2 regions of the Marinobacter sp. C1S70 genome follow, and region 1 is predicted to be linked to the other one. Evidence: riboswitches for the same ligand, from Rfam matches in the RefSeq annotation. Region 1 holds a riboswitch; the other holds the start of a gene.

Region 1 (8,885 bases):
TTCCAGGTCCGGGGCGTTTTCGATTTCGCTGTGGGTAATGCCGTGGATGGTCACAGAGGTTTTGTGCAGGGGCAGTCTGGGTCGAACCACCTGGTGCCAGCATTGGCCGAGCTGGATACCTGTCAGGGTAAAGGGCACCAGGCCGATGCTGACGATGGAATGCTGGTCGGCTTCCAGGCCAGTGGTTTCGAAGTCCAGGGCCACTAAGGGGACGTCCCGGACAGGCGTGTCCGGACTGGGGCAGCCGGCTTCGTAGAAGGCGCGGATTCTGGCGTCTTTTGCCTGTTCGGCGCCTTTGCGGTAGTTCTCTGGCCAATTCTGCTTGCTGTTGCCGCTTTTGATCACGCTAGACATTCCGGGTGGCTCCCCCGGCGTTGTAGCGGAAGCGCAGGAATTTCTGGGCGTTACTGACGATCTGGAAGGCGTCTTTCAGGTGGCTGCGTTCAAACGGCGACAGGTCCTCCGGGCGCACGTTGTTGTCCGGGTCGCGGCCCTCTTCGATGGCCAGGGCCTGATGGCGGATGCGGACGATGGAGATGAATTCCAGGGCATCCCGCAGGTTGCCGGCGTCGTCGTCCAGCATGAGTTTGGTTTTGGCGATGTCGCGCAGGCGTTCGAAGGAGTTCTGGGAGCGGGAACCGCAGGCCAGGGCGTGCACCCGGATGAGGTCAGAAACCGGTGCGGTGCCGCGGCGTTTGAGGTTGAAGGTTTTCTGGTGTTTGCCGTCTTCTTCCAGGACGAAGGTGCGGAAGAAGCCCAGGGGCGGCGTGCGGTTCAGGGCATTGCGGGCCAGGAAGGTAAGGAAGCGCTGGCTGTTGCTGGCCTTGTTCACGATCAGGGTTTTCAGCTGTTCAGCATAGTCGGTTTCGCCGTAGATGCCGTCCAGGTCGAAGAAGATGTTGCTGTTGAGCAGGGCTTCGGCTTTGGGGTTGTCGATCCAGTCGGTGAAGTAATCCTTCCACACGCTCAGCGGTTGTCGCCATTTCGGATTGGTGGCCATGATATCACCGGTGCAGTAGGTGTAGCCGCATTCAGCCAGGCCGTCGGAGACAAATTTGGCCAGGGCCAGGAAGTATTCGTCGTGCTCTTCCGGAATGAAGCTGTCGTCCAGCACCATGGCGTTGTCCTGGTCGGTAACCACCAGCTGTTCATCCCGGGCCATGGAGCCGAGAGCCATAAAGCAATACGGGATGGGTGGCGGGCCGAGTTTTTCCTCGCCCAGCTCCAACAGGCGCTGACTGAAGCTTCGGCCGATGCCAGCCATGGCGCTGCCGATCATGTGGGAATTGGCGTCTTCATTCACCATGCGCACGAAGCTGTCGCGCACTTCGCGGCTGATTTTCTTCAGGCCTTTGACGTCGTTCTGGTGGTAGATGTTGCTCACCAGGTACAAGCTGCTCTGGCTCTCGTATTTGACGATGTCGGACAGCGCGATTACGCCACGCACTTCATGGTCTTCCATCACTGGCAGATGGTGCACGTTATTGTGCAGCATGGTAAGCATGGCTTCGAAGATGTAGCTGCGGGCGCTGATGGTAATCAGCCCTTCGGACATGATCTCGCTGATGGGGGTTTCTGATGGCAGTGCGTTGGTGACCGCCCGGGTGCGCAGATCCCGGTCGGTGATGATGCCCTTGAGCCGGGGCGAATCCCCACTTTCGTCCATCAGCAGCAGTGCCGACACGCCGTTGTCGGTCATGATCCGGGCGGCTTCCTGAAGGCGGACGGTGGTTGGGGCAGAGACTGGCTCGCGGGCGATTAGCCGGGTGACCTTGGCGGACATCAGTTCGTTGGATTTGTGCCGGCGCGAGACCGCCGAACGCAGACGGCTGTGGTCTTCAATCTCGACAAAATCCGCGAAGTTCTCGTCGTTTTCCCACAGATGCTGGAAGGTCTCGTAGGGGATTTTGTAGATCAGGCAGTCTTCGATGGCTTTGGCCGGAAAGCGCACTTTCTGATTGCGCAGCAGGCCAAACTGGCCAAAGATTTCGCCCTCACCGATGCGGTTGTAAAGCTCGCCCGAACGCCGGAAGATTTCCACCGCACCGCTGCGGATGTAGTGCAACCAGTAGTTCTGCTGGCCCAGCTCAAGGATCTGGGTGCCGGCCCGGTAATAGGCCACTTCGATGCCAGTGACGATGCGGTCGAGCAGTTCTTCGGGCATTTCGTCGAAGGGAGCGTGTTGGGCGATGTGGTTGCGGATGTCGAGCAGCTCGGCCTGCATGGGCTCTCCAGGGTTAATCGGTCTTGTTCTGAAGCCGGCGATTGCGGTGCCGCCGTTTCCGGAGTCTGGCCAAACTATAGCAGTTGTCTGTCCGGTTGGTGTACCTTGGCACCGGAATGGGGCGGGCTGGAGAAAGGTTTATGGTCAACAAGTTACTGGTAACCGGCGGGATTCGCTCCGGTAAGACCGGGCTGGCTGAGCAAAGGGCCAAAGCGACCGGTAACGACGTGGTTTATGTGGCGACCGCGACGGCAGGCGATGATGAAATGGCACTGCGTATCCAGCGTCACCAGGAACTGCGGCCGGACCACTGGCAGCTTGCTGAAGAGCCGCTGCGCCTGGGTCAGGTATTATCAGAGTATGCCAGCGGCCCGGGAGAACCGCCGTTGCTGTTGGTGGACTGTATGAGCCTGTGGCTGAGCAATCTGCTGTTTGCCGACGGCGCCTTGTTCCAGCCCGAACGGGCGGCCTTTCTTGAGGCGGTTGAGGTCTATCCTGGCTCCCTGGTCATTGTGACCAACGAAGTGGGGCTCGGGACCATCGGCATGGATCCGCTGACCCGTCGCTTTGCGGATGAGCTGGGCTGGCTCAATCAGGCCCTGGCCCAGCGTTGTGATGAGGTGGTGATGGCCGTGGCGGGTTTGCCACTTACCCTCAAGGCTGGTGGCTGATCAGGCTGCGAAACACACCGAATTCGGACTGGTCCACCTGTATCCGGCTGCGGCAGGCGTAAGGCACGGCAAAGCCGGTGAATGATCTCTCCAGCGGAATGCCCAATACATTGGCCAGCACCATGCGGATCACGCCTCCGTGGCAGACCACCAAGACCCGTTTGCCGGCAAGTGTTTGCTGCCATCGATCAAAACCGTCAATAGTGCGCTGGTAGAAATCCGTCACAGCCTCACCGCCGGGGGGGAGGAAGTTGATGGGGTCCTGCCAGAAGTGGTTAAGATGATCCCCATAGCGCTCCTGGATCTGCTCAGCGGTCAACCCTTCCCACTCACCAAAGCCGATCTCCCGGAGATCTTCTTCGATATGCAGTGGAATTCTGTGTTCATCGGCCAGTTGCTGGGCAAAACGCTGGCATCGTTGCATGGGTGAACTGACGATGGCGTCCCACCGATCACCCTCGGCGATGGCAGCTATCATCTGTTGCCACCCGGTGTCGCTCAAGGGGTCGTCTTTACTGCCCCGGAACATCTGGCCGCCTTCCGGTTCGCCGTGGCGTATCAGGTCGATTACTGTGGTGGTCATAGGGCTATTCTTCCGCTTTGCCACTGACGCCAGCGTCGGTAAAACTGGCCATCCGGTTATGCAGCGCGCAGGCGGCGCGTAACAGGGGAACGGCAACGGCGGCGCCACTGCCTTCGCCCAGGCGCATGCCAAGATCCAGAAGCGGCGAGGCATCAAGTGCCTCCAGCACGGCACTGTGGCCGGGTTCGGCTGACCGATGCGCAAACAGAAGCCACTCGCGCGCAGCCGGTTGTTGATGCACGGCCACCAGTGCAGCGACTGAGACAATAAAACCGTCCACCAGAACCGGGATCCGGCGCGCGGCGCAGCCCAGGATGGCGCCGGTCAGTGCGGCTATTTCGAAGCCTCCCAGAGAGGCCAGTACCATCAGCGGATCACGGTCGGGACCATGCCGTTGCAACGCGTTTTCAACCACCCTCGCCTTGCGGGCAACGCCCTCGGAGTTCAGCCCTGTGCCCGGGCCAACGAGGGTGGTGGGCTGCTGCCCCAGCAGGGCACAGGCCAGTGCTGCAGCACTGGTTGTGTTGCCTATGCCCATGTCGCCACCAATAAACAGGCGGCTGCCAACGTTTGCGGCACGCCTGGCGGCTTCGTCGCCACTGGATAGCGCGGATTCAAGCTGGCGCGAGGACATGGCCGGTGATTCTGCCATGTTGGCCGTGGAAGGCGCGATAATCTGATCTATGACGCCGGGTAACTCCGGTACTTCACCAACGGTACCCAGGTTGACCACTTCCAGACTGGCACCGAGTTCCTTGGCCATCACGCTGATGGCGGCGCCGCCGCTGGCAAAATTGGCGATCATCTGGGCGGTGACAGCCTGAGGAAATGCGGAAACGCCTTCAGCGCAAACGCCGTGATCGCCGGCAAACACCACCATTCGCACCGGATCAACGCTGGGTCTGTCGGTGCCGTGCAGGCCCGCCAGACTGATGGCGAGCTGTTCCAGCTGCCCGAGAGAGCCGGGTGGCTTTGTGAGCACCTGCTGACGCTCGGCGGCAAGCGCTGTGTGCTGAACCGAGGGCCGTGGGGGAGACGTGAGCCAGCTGTCGGGCAGTGCCATGGCGATGGGTCCTTGTGGGCGGAAAACCGAGGATGGTCTAACCGGGAGGCAAGGCTGTCAAGTTTCGTGACCGGTCGGTTAGACTTGCCGGCAATTGAATCAGGGAGACCGGCTTTGGATACGTTTGTGGTTGCAGTGCTGGTGTGCGGTGCGGCGGTTTTGTTGGACTGGTTGATGGGTGAGCCCCGTCGGTGGCACCCGCTGGTGGGCTTCGGTCGATGGGCATCCCTGTTGGAGCAACGCCTGAATGATCAGCAGACTTTCCCGGCGCAAAGCCTCTTGCTGGGGGTGCTGGCGACCCTGGTAGCGGTCATGCCAGCCGTCGTACTGGCAATTTTTCTGCAATTCCTGCTGGAGGGCTGGCTGTGGCTGCTCACTCAGGTGGCCGGTGTCTGGCTTGCCATTTCATTAAGGGGGCTGGCGGAACATGGCCGGGCGGTGTCGACTGCGTTGGCGTGCGGGGATGGTGCCAGGGCCCGGCTGGCGGTTGGCCGAATTGTCAGTCGGGATGCTGCAGTGTTGAGTGACGAAGGCGTTGCCGCCGCGGCCTCGGAATCCATGCTGGAAAACGGTGCGGATGCGGTGTTTTCAAGCGTGTTCTGGTATCTGGTCGCTGGCTTGCCCGGACTGGTTTTGCACCGGCTGGTGAATACGCTGGATGCCATGTGGGGCTACCGGACGCCACGATATCTGTATTTCGGGCGCTGCGCCGCCGGGCTCGATGATGCTATGAACTGGGTGCCTGCCCGGCTAACTGCCTTGACCTATGCGTTGCTGGGCAATACCCGGCTGGCCGTGAAATGCTGGCGTGAACAGTCCAGGGCCTGGGACAGTCCGAACGCCGGCCCGGTGATGGCAGCAGGAGCGGGCGCGCTCGGTGTCACACTGGGCGGCCCGGCGCCTTATTCCGGTGGCGTGAAGCAGCGACCGCTGCTGGGCAGCGGGCAAGGCGCCACGGCGCAAACCGTGGAGGGCGCGATTTCCCTGGTTCAGCGTGGCGTGATGTTGTGGCTGTTGGTGTTGTTGGCCTTGGCCGCAAGTCTGAATGCGTTCTGGTCAGGAGGTATCGGGTGACAGCGTTCGATGGTGCTGATTTGCCGGAGCATGGAGGTCGCCTGAGGGCAGCGGCTCAGCACTGGGGCATTCCTCCGGAACAATGGCTGGATCTCTCCACCGGTATTAATCCTGTGCCCTGGCCGGTTCCGGCAATTCCGGCGGAGGTATGGCAACGGCTGCCGGAGCCGGAAGATGGGCTGGAAGAGATTATCCGTATCTGGGCCGGGGCGCCGGAGCGTGCCTGCTGCCTACCCGTAGCGGGTTCCCAGGCGGCGATCATGGCCCTGCCAGCGGTTCGTGCCCGTAAGCATGGTTTCGGTCGGGTGGCCGTGCCCATGCCCGGTTATCGTGAGCATGGTCATGCCTGGCGGCGAGCGGGTTTCGACGTGGTGGCGATTCCTGAACAGGCGACAATGCAAGCGGAGCTGGCATGGCTGGATTCTGTGGATGTAGTGGTCTGGATACAGCCGAATAATCCGACCGGGCAGCTGATGGATCCTGCCCGTTTACGGTTTTGGCACGAGCGGCTGCGCGAGCGTGATGGCTGGCTGGTGCTGGATCAGGCGTTTATTGAGGGCGAGCCGGGCTTCGGCCTGGACCCGTGGGCGGGCGCTCCGGGGCTGATTGTGTTGCGCTCGCTGGGCAAGTTTTTCGGGCTGGCCGGTCTCCGTGCCGGTGCGGTCCTGGCCGACCCTGGTCTGGCGTGCGAGATGTCGAACGAACTTGGTCCCTGGACGGTCAGCGGTCCGGCCCGGTACCTGATGGCCAGGGCACTGCAAGACCGGGCCTGGCAGGTGGAGGCTCGTGCCAGCCTGCGAACGGCCAGACTGCGCATGGACGGCCTGCTCAGACAATATGGGATGTCGTCCCCCACCGGCACCCTGCTCTTCAGAACGGTTCAACATCCCCGCGCAGCGGGCATTGCTGACCAACTGGCTTGCCGCGGCATTCTGGTCAGGCGTTTTGACACACCCGCAGCCCTGCGTTTCGGTTTGCCACCGGATGAAACCGGTTGGCAACGGCTGGAGGGTGCGTTGTCTGAATTAACATATCTCATTGACCACCCCCACCCTGGTTGATAGTCTTGCCCGCGATTTCAGGTGCTGTATGCATTTTGTCCAGGCTGGCGATAGTCCGGAGGAGTGCCTGCAGTGAAACGGGAAGCCGGTGACATTCCGGCGCTGCCCCCGCAACGGTAATCAGGTGAAAGGCAATCCAGTACGCCACTGTGCCAATGGCATGGGAAGGTGGTTGCCCCGGAGCACAGGCTCCGCCTGTAAGCCCGGAGACCGGCCTGAAAGGCGGAACCTTGGGTTCCGGACACCAGACGTTGCGGAGGGCGACGGCGGTGGGTGAACCTGGCTCGCATTTACTGACACGCCCTCCACCCCCGTCTGAGCAGTCTGTCTTCCTCCGCAGTTAATTGATCGACCGTACGGGTGCGTGCGGTGAAACGTGAGTGAAGCTATGAGTACTGCCAAAGCCCTTCCCGCCCTGATGCTATTACCACTGGCGTTGCCTGCTGTTGCCGCCGATGAAGCGTCGGATGAACGCAAGCTGGAACCGATTGTCGTTACCGCCACCCTTGGGCCTCTGACTGCGGGTGAAAGCCTGTCATCAGTTACGGTCATCGACGAAGAAAATATCCGCGAGCAAAGCCCCTCAGAGTTCACCCAGCTGCTGCGAGGACAACCCGGCATCAACGTGACCGGCAACGGTTCCTTCGGAAAAACCACCAGTGTCTACACCCGCGGCACCGCCAACGACTCCACGCTGCTGCTGGTTGATGGTGTGCGCCTGCGTTCGGCCACATCCGGTGGTCCCTCCTGGCAGTACTTTCCCGTTGAACTGATTGAGCGGGTGGAAATTGTCCGTGGCGCCCGGAGCTCACTTTACGGTTCCGATGCTGTCGGTGGCGTTGTGCAGGCTTTTACGCTGGACCCGGAAGACACGCCGGCAGGTTGGGTAGAAGTCGGTGCAGGCAATTTCAACACGCAGAAAGGCAGTGCCGGTGCTGCTGCCCGCGCTGGAAATACCCGTTTCAGCCTGAGTGGTTTGCATAAAGAAACCGACGGTACAGCAGTGATCACCGATGGTGACGACCGGGGCTTCCGCAACACCGCCGGTATCGGACGTGTCGTCCATGAGCTGGACTCCGGCGGAGAAGCCAGCCTGGTGATGGTGCAAAGCGAGGGCAACACTGAATACGAAGGCGGCGAAATTGATTTCATGATTCGCACCATCGGCTTCGGGCTGGAAACCCCGGTGAGTGACTACTGGCGTCATTCACTTCAGTTCTCTGAATCCCGGGACGAAACCGACAACGTTACGCCCACATTCAACAGCACCTTCAATACCCGTTCACGGGCAGCGCGTTGGGACAACACCTTTACCTGGAATGTCCATGAGCTGGTGGTAGGGGCAGAGTTAATGACTGACGAAGTCAGCGGTACCACCGATTACGCCGAGACCAGCCGCACCAACACCGCCCTGTACAGCCAGTTGCGCCTGAACTTCGGCCCAACCGACCTTCAACTGAGTGTGCGCGGTGACGACAACGAAGCCTACGGCAAAAATGAAACCGGTGGCATTGCCCTTGGCCATGCTCTGGATCGATCCCACCGAGTACGGATCAGTTATGGTACGTCTTTCCGGGCACCCACCTTCAACGATCTGTATTTCCCCGGAGCCAACCCGGACCTGGAGGCAGAAGAGTCCGGAACGGTGGAGTTGGGTGCCAGTGGCCACTATCAGACCTGGTTCTGGGATGCAGCGCTGTTCCAGCTGGATGTGGACAACCTGATTGCCTGGAGCCCGACCCCCAGTGGCTTGTGGACGCCAATGAACGTCAATGAAGCCCGAATCCGTGGTGCCGAGTTCAGCGCTGGTTTTGAGCGGGATGGTTGGCGCGGTGATGCGGCTCTGACGCTGCTGGACCCGGAAGACCGGGAAACCGGAAACCGACTCCAGCGCCGGAGTGGCAAAACCCTGCGTCTTGACCTGAGTAAGCGCGTTGGTACCTGGGACTTCGGTGGCACAGTGGTGGCCGAAGGCTATCGTTACGATGACCGTGCCAACGACGACAGACTGCCCGGTTTTGCTACTCTGGACTTGCGGGCGGGCTGGCGCTTTGCCCCTGACTGGTCAACCCGGCTGACGCTGGCTAACGTGCTGGACAAGGAATACAGCACCGCTCGTTATGATCGGCAGAATGACCTGGACTACATTGCAGCCGGCCGCACTGCCATGCTGACCGTGCGTTACGATATCCGATAATAACCGTTAAAC
Region 2 (8,885 bases), on a different contig from region 1:
GTAGGCGTGGGGCGTTAACCCGTAGCTTTGCCGAAACGCCCGCACCAGATGCCCCGGGCTGTAGCCACTGAGCCGGCACAGGTCGTCCAGCGATACCTCGTCGGTACAATGGCTGTCCAGGTACTCAGCCACCGCGGCCAGGGTGCCCGAGGGGCGCGGAATGCCCCGGGCCGGCGCTTCCGCCAGGCTCTGCATCAGGTCCAGCAGATACTCGGCAACCCGGCTCTGCTTTTCCAGCAGATCCCGGCCCGGGTCCAGCAGGCAATCGGCTATGGTGCAGTAATCCTGGTACTGGCGGGGGTCGGTGATCACTGCCGTGTCCAGGTCCTGCCAGTGTTCGCTGGGCAGCAGGCCCGCCTCAAATCTGAGCCGGGTCAGCCAGGCGGTATCCACATACAGCATCAGATACGCCCAGGGCTGGTTATCAATGGGGTTGCAGGCGTGGGGCCATTCCGGGTTCATCAACACCAGCGTGCCGGCGCTCACGTGGTGCTGGTCGGTGCGGTACAGGAACGTGCTTTCACCGCCGGTTATGGCGCCGATCGACCAGTGCCGATGCGTGTGCAGGGCATAACAGACCTCGCGCCCATCCGCGACTTTGCGCAGTTCCACATGGGGCATGCGGGCGTCGCGCCAGAAGATGGGTGTGCGAGGGTCGGTCATGGTGGTTGCCTCAAAGCGAATCGGCCAGGCCGGTGCGTATGGCACTAGCCTAGCAGAAACTTACCACTCCAGCTGCGCGCCGGTCTGATACTCAATCACCCGGGTTTCGAAGAAATTCTTCTCCTTGCGCAGGGTGGCCTGCTCGTCCAGCCAGGGCGACACGTTCTTCGCCCCCGGGAACGGTTCTTCCAGGCCCACGGTGCGGGCCCGGCGGTTGGCGACAAAGCGGAACTGTTCGCTGTGGTATTCCGCCGAGTAACCCAGAATCGGGTCCCGCAGCACGTAGTTGGCGTAGGCCATTTCCGCGGCTTCGGATTCGTCCCACATCTCACGCACCGCTTTCGGGTCCAGGGTGATTTTCTCTTCCTCGAGAATCTGGTTCACCACTTTCAGGCCGAAGGAGAAGTGCATGGCTTCGTCCCGCAGGATGTACTGCAACTGTTCGCCCGTGCCCCGCATCAGGCCCCGGCGCTGCAGGGCGAAGATGGGGCTGAAGCCGTTGTAGAACCAGCAGCCTTCGAACACGGCGGCGAAGAACAGGTAGGACATCACGAAGTCCTGCAGCTCGTCCGGGTTGCGCAGGTTCATGTCGGAGCGCATGGCGGCGTCCAGCCGGCGGTTGGCCAGCTGGATTTTGCCGTTGATCTCCGGCACCACGCGGTAGCGGTTGTAGATCTCGCTCTGGTCCAGGTTCAGGGTTTCGATGCAGTGCTGGTAGGTCCAGGTGTGCAGCGCTTCCTCGTACACCTGGCGGGCCTGGTAGATCTGCAGTTCCGGCGCGCTCATCTTCTCCATCACCGCCAGGCCGATATTGCGCATGGCGAGGATGTCGGAGGTGGTCAGGTACGCCAGCACGTTCTCGTACACGTGTTTTTCCGCCGGCGTCAGCCGGTGGTGGTAGTCGTGAACGTCCTGCGCCATGTTCACGTCCAGCGGCGTCCAGTGGTTCTTGTTGGCGTTCATGAAGTACTCCCAGGCCCAGGGGTACTTGAACGGAGCCAACTGGTTGATGTCGGTCTCGCCGTTAATCACCCGCTTGTCGTCGACATTCACGGGCGCCGGGCCGCCGGTGGCGGCGGCAGTGGTTTGCGCTTTTGGTTCGTCGTCCCAGTCCAGCATGTGGGTGCCTCCCAAATAAGTAAATGGTTACTGACAAGCTTCGCAGTCGGGATTGTCGATGCTGCACACCTGCGGCTGTGGCGCCGACACCGGCGCGGTCTTCTCGGCGCCAGTGGCCCCCAGGGAGCGCAGGTAGTAGGTGGTTTTGAGGCCACGCTCCCAGGCCAGCTGATACAGGGCATCCAGCTTCTTGCCGCTGGGCTCGGCCATGTACAGGTTCAGGCTCTGGGCCTGGTCCAGCCATTTCTGGCGCCGGGCCGCCGCTTCCACCAGCCAGCGCGGGTCAATCTCGAATGCGGTGGCGTAGCGGGCCTTGAGCTCGGCGGGGATGCGGTCGATCTGCTGCACGCTGCCATCGAAGTATTTCAGGTCGTTCACCATCACGTTGTCCCACAGGCCTTCGGCCTTGAGATCACGCACCAGCGAGGGATTTACCACGGTGAACTCGCCGGACAGGTTCGATTTCACGAACAGGTTCTGGTACGCCGGTTCGATGGACTGGGACACGCCCACGATGTTGGAAATGGTCGCGGTCGGGGCAATGGCCATCACGTTGCTGTTGCGCATGCCGTTTTTGGCAATCAGCTCCCGCACCGGGGTCCAGTCGAGGCGGCTGTTGGTATTGAGCGACAGGTCGCCGTCCCGGCGGTTGTCCTTCAGCAGGCCCACCGAATCCATCGGCAGGATGCCCTGGCTCCACAGCGAGCCGTCGTAGGTGTCGTAGGCGCCCCGCTCACCCGCCAGCGTGGCGGAGGCACGCAACGCGAAGTAGCTGAGTTGCTCCATGGCAGCGTCGGCAAATTCCACCGCTTCCGGGCTGGAGTACGGCAGGCCCAGCTGGTACAGGGCGTCCTGGAAGCCCATCAGGCCCAGGCCCACCGGGCGATGCTTCAGGTTGGAATTGCGCGCCTGCGGCACGGCGTAGAAGTTAATGTCGATGACGTTATCGAGCATGCGCACGGCGGTGTTCACGGTGCGTTCCAGGCGCGTGACGTCCAGCTCGCCATCCTTGATGTGGGCAGCCAGGTTCACCGAGCCCAGGTTGCACACCGCAATCTCATCGGCGCTGGTGTTCAGGGTGATTTCGGTACACAGGTTGGAGCTGTGCACCACGCCCTGATGCTGCTGCGGGGAGCGCAGGTTGCACGGGTCCTTGAAAGTGATCCAGGGGTGACCGGTCTCGAACAGCACGGTCAGCATCTTGCGCCACAGCTGTTTGGCCGGAATTTTCTTGAACAGCTTGATCTTGCCCTGCTCGGCCAGGGCTTCATAGTGCTGGTAACGCTCGCGGAAGGCGTTGCCGTACAGGTCGTGCAGATCTGGCACATCGCTGGGGGAGAACAGGGTCCAGTCGCGGTCTTCGCGCATGCGTTCGATCAGCAGATCCGGCACCCAGTTGGCGGTGTTCATGTCGTGGGTACGGCGGCGCTCATCGCCGGTGTTCTTGCGCAGTTCCAGGAACTCTTCGATATCCAGGTGCCAGCTTTCCAGATAGGCACAGACCGCGCCCTTGCGCTTGCCGCCCTGGTTCACGGCCACGGCGGTGTCGTTGACCACTTTCAGGAACGGCACCACGCCCTGGCTCTGGCCGTTGGTGCCCTTGATGTGGGAACCCAGGGCCCGCACCGGGGTCCAGTCGTTGCCCAGACCACCTGCCCATTTCGACAGCAGGGCGTTATCGCGAATGGCCCCGTAAATGCCTTCCAGGTCGTCGCCCACCGTGGTCAGGTAGCAGGACGACAGCTGGGAATGCCGGGTGCCGCTGTTGAACAGGGTGGGCGTGCTGGCCATGTAATCGAAACTGGACAGCAGCTCATAGAATTCGATGGCGCGGGCGTTGGGGTCGTCCTCACGCAGTGCCAGGCCCATGGCCACCCGCATGAAGAACACCTGGGGCAGTTCCAGGCGGGCCTTGTTCCAGTGCAGGAAGTAACGGTCGTACAGGGTTTGCAGGCCCAGGAAGCCGAACTGGAGATCGCGCTCCGGTTTCAGGGCGTTGCCAAGGCGTTCCAGGTCAAAGGCCGCCAGGGCTTCGTCCAGCAGTTCGTAGCGAATACCGGCGTGAACAAAGGCGCTCAGGGCCTGTGGATAAATCTCTGCCAGCGGAAAACTGTGGGGCAGGTCCAGGGCTTCCGCTGTTTCCAGCCGGAGCTGTTCCAGCAGCAGGCGGGCGGTTACGGCGCTGTAGTCGGGTTCCCGTTCAATGCGGCCCCGGGCGGTCATGATCAGGGCAGACAGGACTTCGGTCTCTTCGATGCCGTCGTAGAGGTTGCGCAGGGCGTCTTCCACCAGCGAATCGCCGTTGATGCCGTCCAGGCCGGTGGCGGCCTGTTCCACCTGCTGCTTCATCAGGCCCAGGTCCAGCGGGGCGATGCTGCCATCGGCTTTTTTCACGGTCAGATGCGGGTGCGCTTCCAGCGGCTCGTCCACGGCGCGCTGGCGGGCGTGTTCTTCACGGTACAGCACGTAGGCCCGGGCCACTTTCTGCTCTTCGGCCCGCATCAGGGCCAGTTCCACCTGGTCCTGGATGTCTTCGATGTGCACCTTGCCACCGGCCTTGAGGCGGCGGCTGATGGCCTGCACTACCTGTTCGGTAACCCGGTGCACGGCGTCGTTGATGCGGGCGGAACCGGCTGCCTGGTCCCCTTCCACCGCCAGGAAGGCTTTGGTCACCGCCACACTGATTTTGGCCGGGTTGAAACTCACCAGGGTGCCGTTTCGTTTGATAACTTGCAGGGATTGGGTATCGGTCGCGGGGGCCGGGGGTTCGGCAATGGCAGTGGCTGTCATGGTGCTCTCCTGAATTCGCGTTGGTTCCGTTTCACCCTCGCGAACGCAGTGGCACACCTTGCCCCGAATACGGGCAGGCCTGACCAATCTGCTCACCCTTGAATCGCGAAGGTGCAGTCCAGAAACCCATGGGGGGCTTCTGATCCCTGGCAGGTCTTCGGACTCAGGGGCGTGAACCTTTCAGCTCTGCCTAACGTGGCGACTTCCCGGCTTGCGCCAGTGTCATCTTGCCACGCTCGTTCCCCAATACCGCTGCGCGTCAGTTCCGGATTCTCACCGGATTCCCGACTACCTCAATGATCAAGCTTTGATCACAATATATGGTAGTTAACCAAGGACACGGTCACTATATAGGGCCGAATGCGCCAAGACAAGGCACTTTTTGCAACAGAGCCTGTCCATCTCCAGACCACCGGATTTGAGGAATGAATGTGAGAATTTCGCTGCTTTGGGCCAGTACCCTGACGCTCGGTCTCGCCGCCAGCCCGGTGTGGGCAGAAACAGACCGGCTAACCCGGTTCTCCACCATGGCCTCACTGGAAGACGGCTGGGAACCTCTGACCTTTCCGAACATTGAGACACATACCCGCTACACCCTGGAAACGGAGGACGGCCAGCAGGTGGTCCGTGCCGACGCAGACGCGAGCGCCTCCGGGCTGATTGCCCGTGTTGAGCTGGTGCCCGGCGACTCGCTTACGCTGTCATGGCGCTGGAAGGTGTCGAACATCTACGAAGCCGGCAACGCCCGCGAAAAGTCCGGTGATGACTACCCTGCCCGCATCTACGTCGCCTTTGAGTTTCAGCCGGACAAGGCCGGCTTTTTTGAACGGGCCAAGCGCAAGACCGTGGAAGTGCTGTTCGGCGAGACCCTGCCCGGCAACGCCCTGAACTACATCTGGGCCAATCAGCTACCAGAGCAGAGCATGGTCGCCAACGCCTACACCGACAAAACCATGATGATTGCCGTCAACTCGGGGCCGTCGCAGGTGGGCGAATGGGTGACCGTTACCCGGGACCTGGTGGCAGATTACCGGCAGGCCTTCGGCGAAGAACCGCCCGCCATTGTGGGCGTGGCCATAATGACCGACGCCGACAACACCGGCGTGCAGGCCACGGCCTGGTATGGTGATCTGACTCTTGTGAAATAGCCTCCCAGCAAAACTGACTGCGGGAGTACTCCGACCACCGGATTTACCGGTACTGCTCCGGAAACCCCGGCACCACATAGGTTTGCTGAAACCGTCGCACCGGCGGTACTTCGCCCTTTTCGGCCAGGCGCAGGTAAGCGTCGTCAAAGGCCTCACGCAGAATGGCCGCACGCGGATTGGCCAGGGAAAACAGCCAGGCGCCATTGCGGCTGCGCATTTCCGATTCGCGAATCTCGTTATCTTCGTTCCGGCTCAGGCTTTCCTGCACCGGTTGCCGGTAGTCCAGCAGATAATCGCCACGCTGACGTTTGAGCATGTTGAGCCCGGAGCGATGGTTCGGTGCTTCGGTAATTCGGATATCGGGTTGGGCCGTCAACCAGTCTCTGAGGCCGGCATAGGTATAGCCGCCGATCAGAATCACGGTTTTGTTGCGCAGGCGATCCATGTGATCCACCGGTGGCGCGCCCTCCAGATACCAGGCACTGAGTTCCACCGGAATTGGGCTGATCCAGCTCTCCAGAACATCGTCTTTCAGTGCAGGAATGTCGGTCATGCCCATCCACAGATCGATGGTGCCATTGGTCAGATAGAGGTAGGTACGTGCGACGGGCAGATAGATGAATTCCAGTTGGTAACCCGCCTCTGCCGCCACCTTGCGGGTGATATCCACAAACTCGCCGGCGGGCTCTCCCTGCTCGTTTCGATAGCTGATGGGCGGGAATTCAACATAGGCAACACGAACGGTTGAGGATGCTTCAGCCGATGTCTCTGAGGCGCTCAACGGTGAATGGAACAGGCTCATCCCGATGAAGACCAGGGCCACAAAAGCCAGGGGCAGTCGGGACAAACACCAAATAGATTGTTGGCAACTGCGCATGAATACCGCTTTTCGTTATCTGTTTACCTGAAGGTTAACAGATACACCCAAAACTGTGCGGTAAAATATGCAAAACCATGACTCAGAACGCGTGGGTGACCATGTACAGACCGACGCCCCCCATCACGATGGTGTAAGGCAACGCCATGATCACCATGCGCCCGTAGGACAATCGCACCAGGGGCGCAATGGCTGAGGTCAGCAGGAACAGGAACGCCGCCTGGCCATTGGGTGTGGCTACGCTCGGCAGGTTGGTACCGGTATTGATGGCTACGGCCAGGGTCTGGAAGTGCTCGTAGCTGATGCTGCCGGCGTCCAGCGCCTGTTTCACTTCGCTGATGTAGACGGTCGCCACAAACACGTTGTCGCTGATCATCGACAACAGCCCGTTGGCAATGAAGAACATGCCCGGCTGCTGGCCTTCAGGCAGCGCCAGTACGTAATCAATGATCGGTTTGAACAGGTGCTGCTCGTGAATCACCGCCACCACGGCGAAAAACACCACCAGCAATGAGGTAAAGGGCAGGGATTCCTGGAACGCCTTGCCAATCTGGTGTTCGTCCGTCACGCCGGTAAAGGAGGTAATCAGGATAATCACCAGCAGGCCAATCAATCCTACTTCGGCGATGTGGAATGCCAGACCAAACACCAGAATGACCGCGGCCACCGCCTGAATCCAGAGCGCCGCCTGATCAGACTTGGTGCGCCGAGCCTTTTCATTGTCAGCGAACTCTTCCAACACCCGTCGCACCGGCTTGGGCAGTCGACCGCCATAGCCAAACCAGCGTAGTTTCTCCAGCGCCCAGCACGTGGCCAGACCGGCGAACAAAACCGGAATACTCACCGGTGCCATGTGCAGGAAAAAGCCGGCGAAATCCCAGCCAACCACCTTGGCAATCAGCAGGTTCTGGGGCTCACCCACCATGGTGGCGACGCCACCCAGGGCGGTACCGATCGCCCCGTGCATCAGCAGACTGCGCAGAAAGGCCCGGAAGTTTTCCAGATCTTCCCGGTGCAGCTCAATCACTTCGTCGTCGCTGTTGGTGTTGTGGTCTTTCTGCTGGTAGCCCTTGCCGGATGCCACCTTGTGATAGACCGAGAAGAAACCTACCGCAACGCTGATGATGACGGCGGTGACGGTCAGGGCATCGAGAAACGCAGACAACACTGCCGCAGCGCTACAGAACAGCAGCGACAACGCCGACTTGGACCGCACCCCCACCAGAATCTGGGTGAAGGTCACCAGCAGCAGCTCTTTCATGAAGTAAATGCCCGCCACCATGAACATCAGCAGCAGGATGACCGGGAAATTGGTCAGAACCTCATGGTACACCGCATCCGCGGACGTCAGCCCGATCAGCAGGGCCTCCACCGCCAGCAAGCCCCCCGGGAGCAGTGGGTAGCATTTCAGCGCCATTGCCAGGGTAAAAATGAACTCGCCGATCAGCAGCCAGCCTGCAACGCCCGGTCCAAGCACGTACATCACGACGGGATTGGCAATCAGGAATAGCAGAATAACCTGCTTGTACCAGACGGGTGCCTTGCCAAGAAAATTATGGGTGAAGCCAGCAATTACGGTGTTGGGCATTACACAATTCTTCTGAAGATGACTGCCGGAGAAGTATGCGGCATGAAGCCGTTATCTTCCTTGATATTTGTGCCCGGGGTAATGGCCCGAAGGTGGTAGAAAGGCCCACATTCAGGTGTAGGCGGGGCGTACCCCTGGCAGGGCGCCTAGTTTACCGGGAATTGGTCAACGACGCGAGTTATCCAGCGGCGGCCCTCCGCCTTTGCCAGCGACCTTGCGGGAAGCAAGTATTCACCAACAATTTGATAAAGATCATCCCAAAGAACTATATGTCGCCAAGTTACACATAGTAAAATAGGCCGCTTTCCAGCAATACGATGTCGGCATGAAACACTCTCTGGTCCGGGTATTCCGGGCACTTCCCGTTGTTCTGATCCTGATGCTCAACCCGGCATCCGACGCTGCGGCTCAGGAACGCACGCTGGCCTATCTGGTTCCCGACATTCGTATCCCGTTCTGGGACATCATGGCCCGGGGCATTCACCAGAAGGCTACTGAACTGGGCTATGAGTTATCGGTACACAGCGCTGACAACCTGTCCCGACGAGAACTGGAAGCGACCGTTGCCGCGATTGACTCCGGCGTTGACGGCATCATCCTCTCCCCGACCCAATCCTCCGCCGCCGTCACGGTTCTCAAGCTTGCAGAACAAGCCGGTATTCCAGTGGTGATTTCAGATATTGGCGCCAAGTCGGACAAC

Evidence for each region. Region 1 has a riboswitch for cobalamin ahead of Q669_RS18385 (TonB-dependent receptor domain-containing protein). Riboswitches for the same ligand answer to the same signal wherever they lie in the genome.
Region 2: another riboswitch for cobalamin. It lies ahead of Q669_RS12965 (ribonucleoside-diphosphate reductase subunit alpha); the one in region 1 lies ahead of Q669_RS18385 (TonB-dependent receptor domain-containing protein).

The regions. Positions count from the first base shown of each region.
Region 1 is NZ_AXBW01000084.1:159,402-168,286, reverse strand. It holds gene Q669_RS18420 (3'-5' exonuclease) at 1-354, opposite strand, end outside; gene Q669_RS18415 (putative nucleotidyltransferase substrate binding domain-containing protein) at 347-2,224, opposite strand; gene cobU (bifunctional adenosylcobinamide kinase/adenosylcobinamide-phosphate guanylyltransferase) at 2,365-2,895, shown strand; gene Q669_RS18405 (histidine phosphatase family protein) at 2,879-3,478, opposite strand; gene cobT (nicotinate-nucleotide--dimethylbenzimidazole phosphoribosyltransferase) at 3,483-4,541, opposite strand; gene cbiB (adenosylcobinamide-phosphate synthase CbiB) at 4,668-5,615, shown strand; gene cobD (threonine-phosphate decarboxylase CobD) at 5,612-6,676, shown strand; cobalamin riboswitch at 6,701-6,910, shown strand; gene Q669_RS18385 (TonB-dependent receptor domain-containing protein) at 7,065-8,873, shown strand.
Region 2 is NZ_AXBW01000041.1:4,661-13,545, forward strand. It holds gene Q669_RS12955 (helix-turn-helix transcriptional regulator) at 1-663, opposite strand, end outside; gene Q669_RS19545 (ribonucleotide-diphosphate reductase subunit beta) at 724-1,782, opposite strand; gene Q669_RS12965 (ribonucleoside-diphosphate reductase subunit alpha) at 1,810-4,572, opposite strand; cobalamin riboswitch at 4,703-4,892, opposite strand; gene Q669_RS12970 (DUF3047 domain-containing protein) at 4,998-5,720, shown strand; gene Q669_RS12975 (substrate-binding periplasmic protein) at 5,764-6,567, opposite strand; gene nhaB (sodium/proton antiporter NhaB) at 6,680-8,185, opposite strand; gene Q669_RS12985 (substrate-binding domain-containing protein) at 8,511-8,885, shown strand, end outside.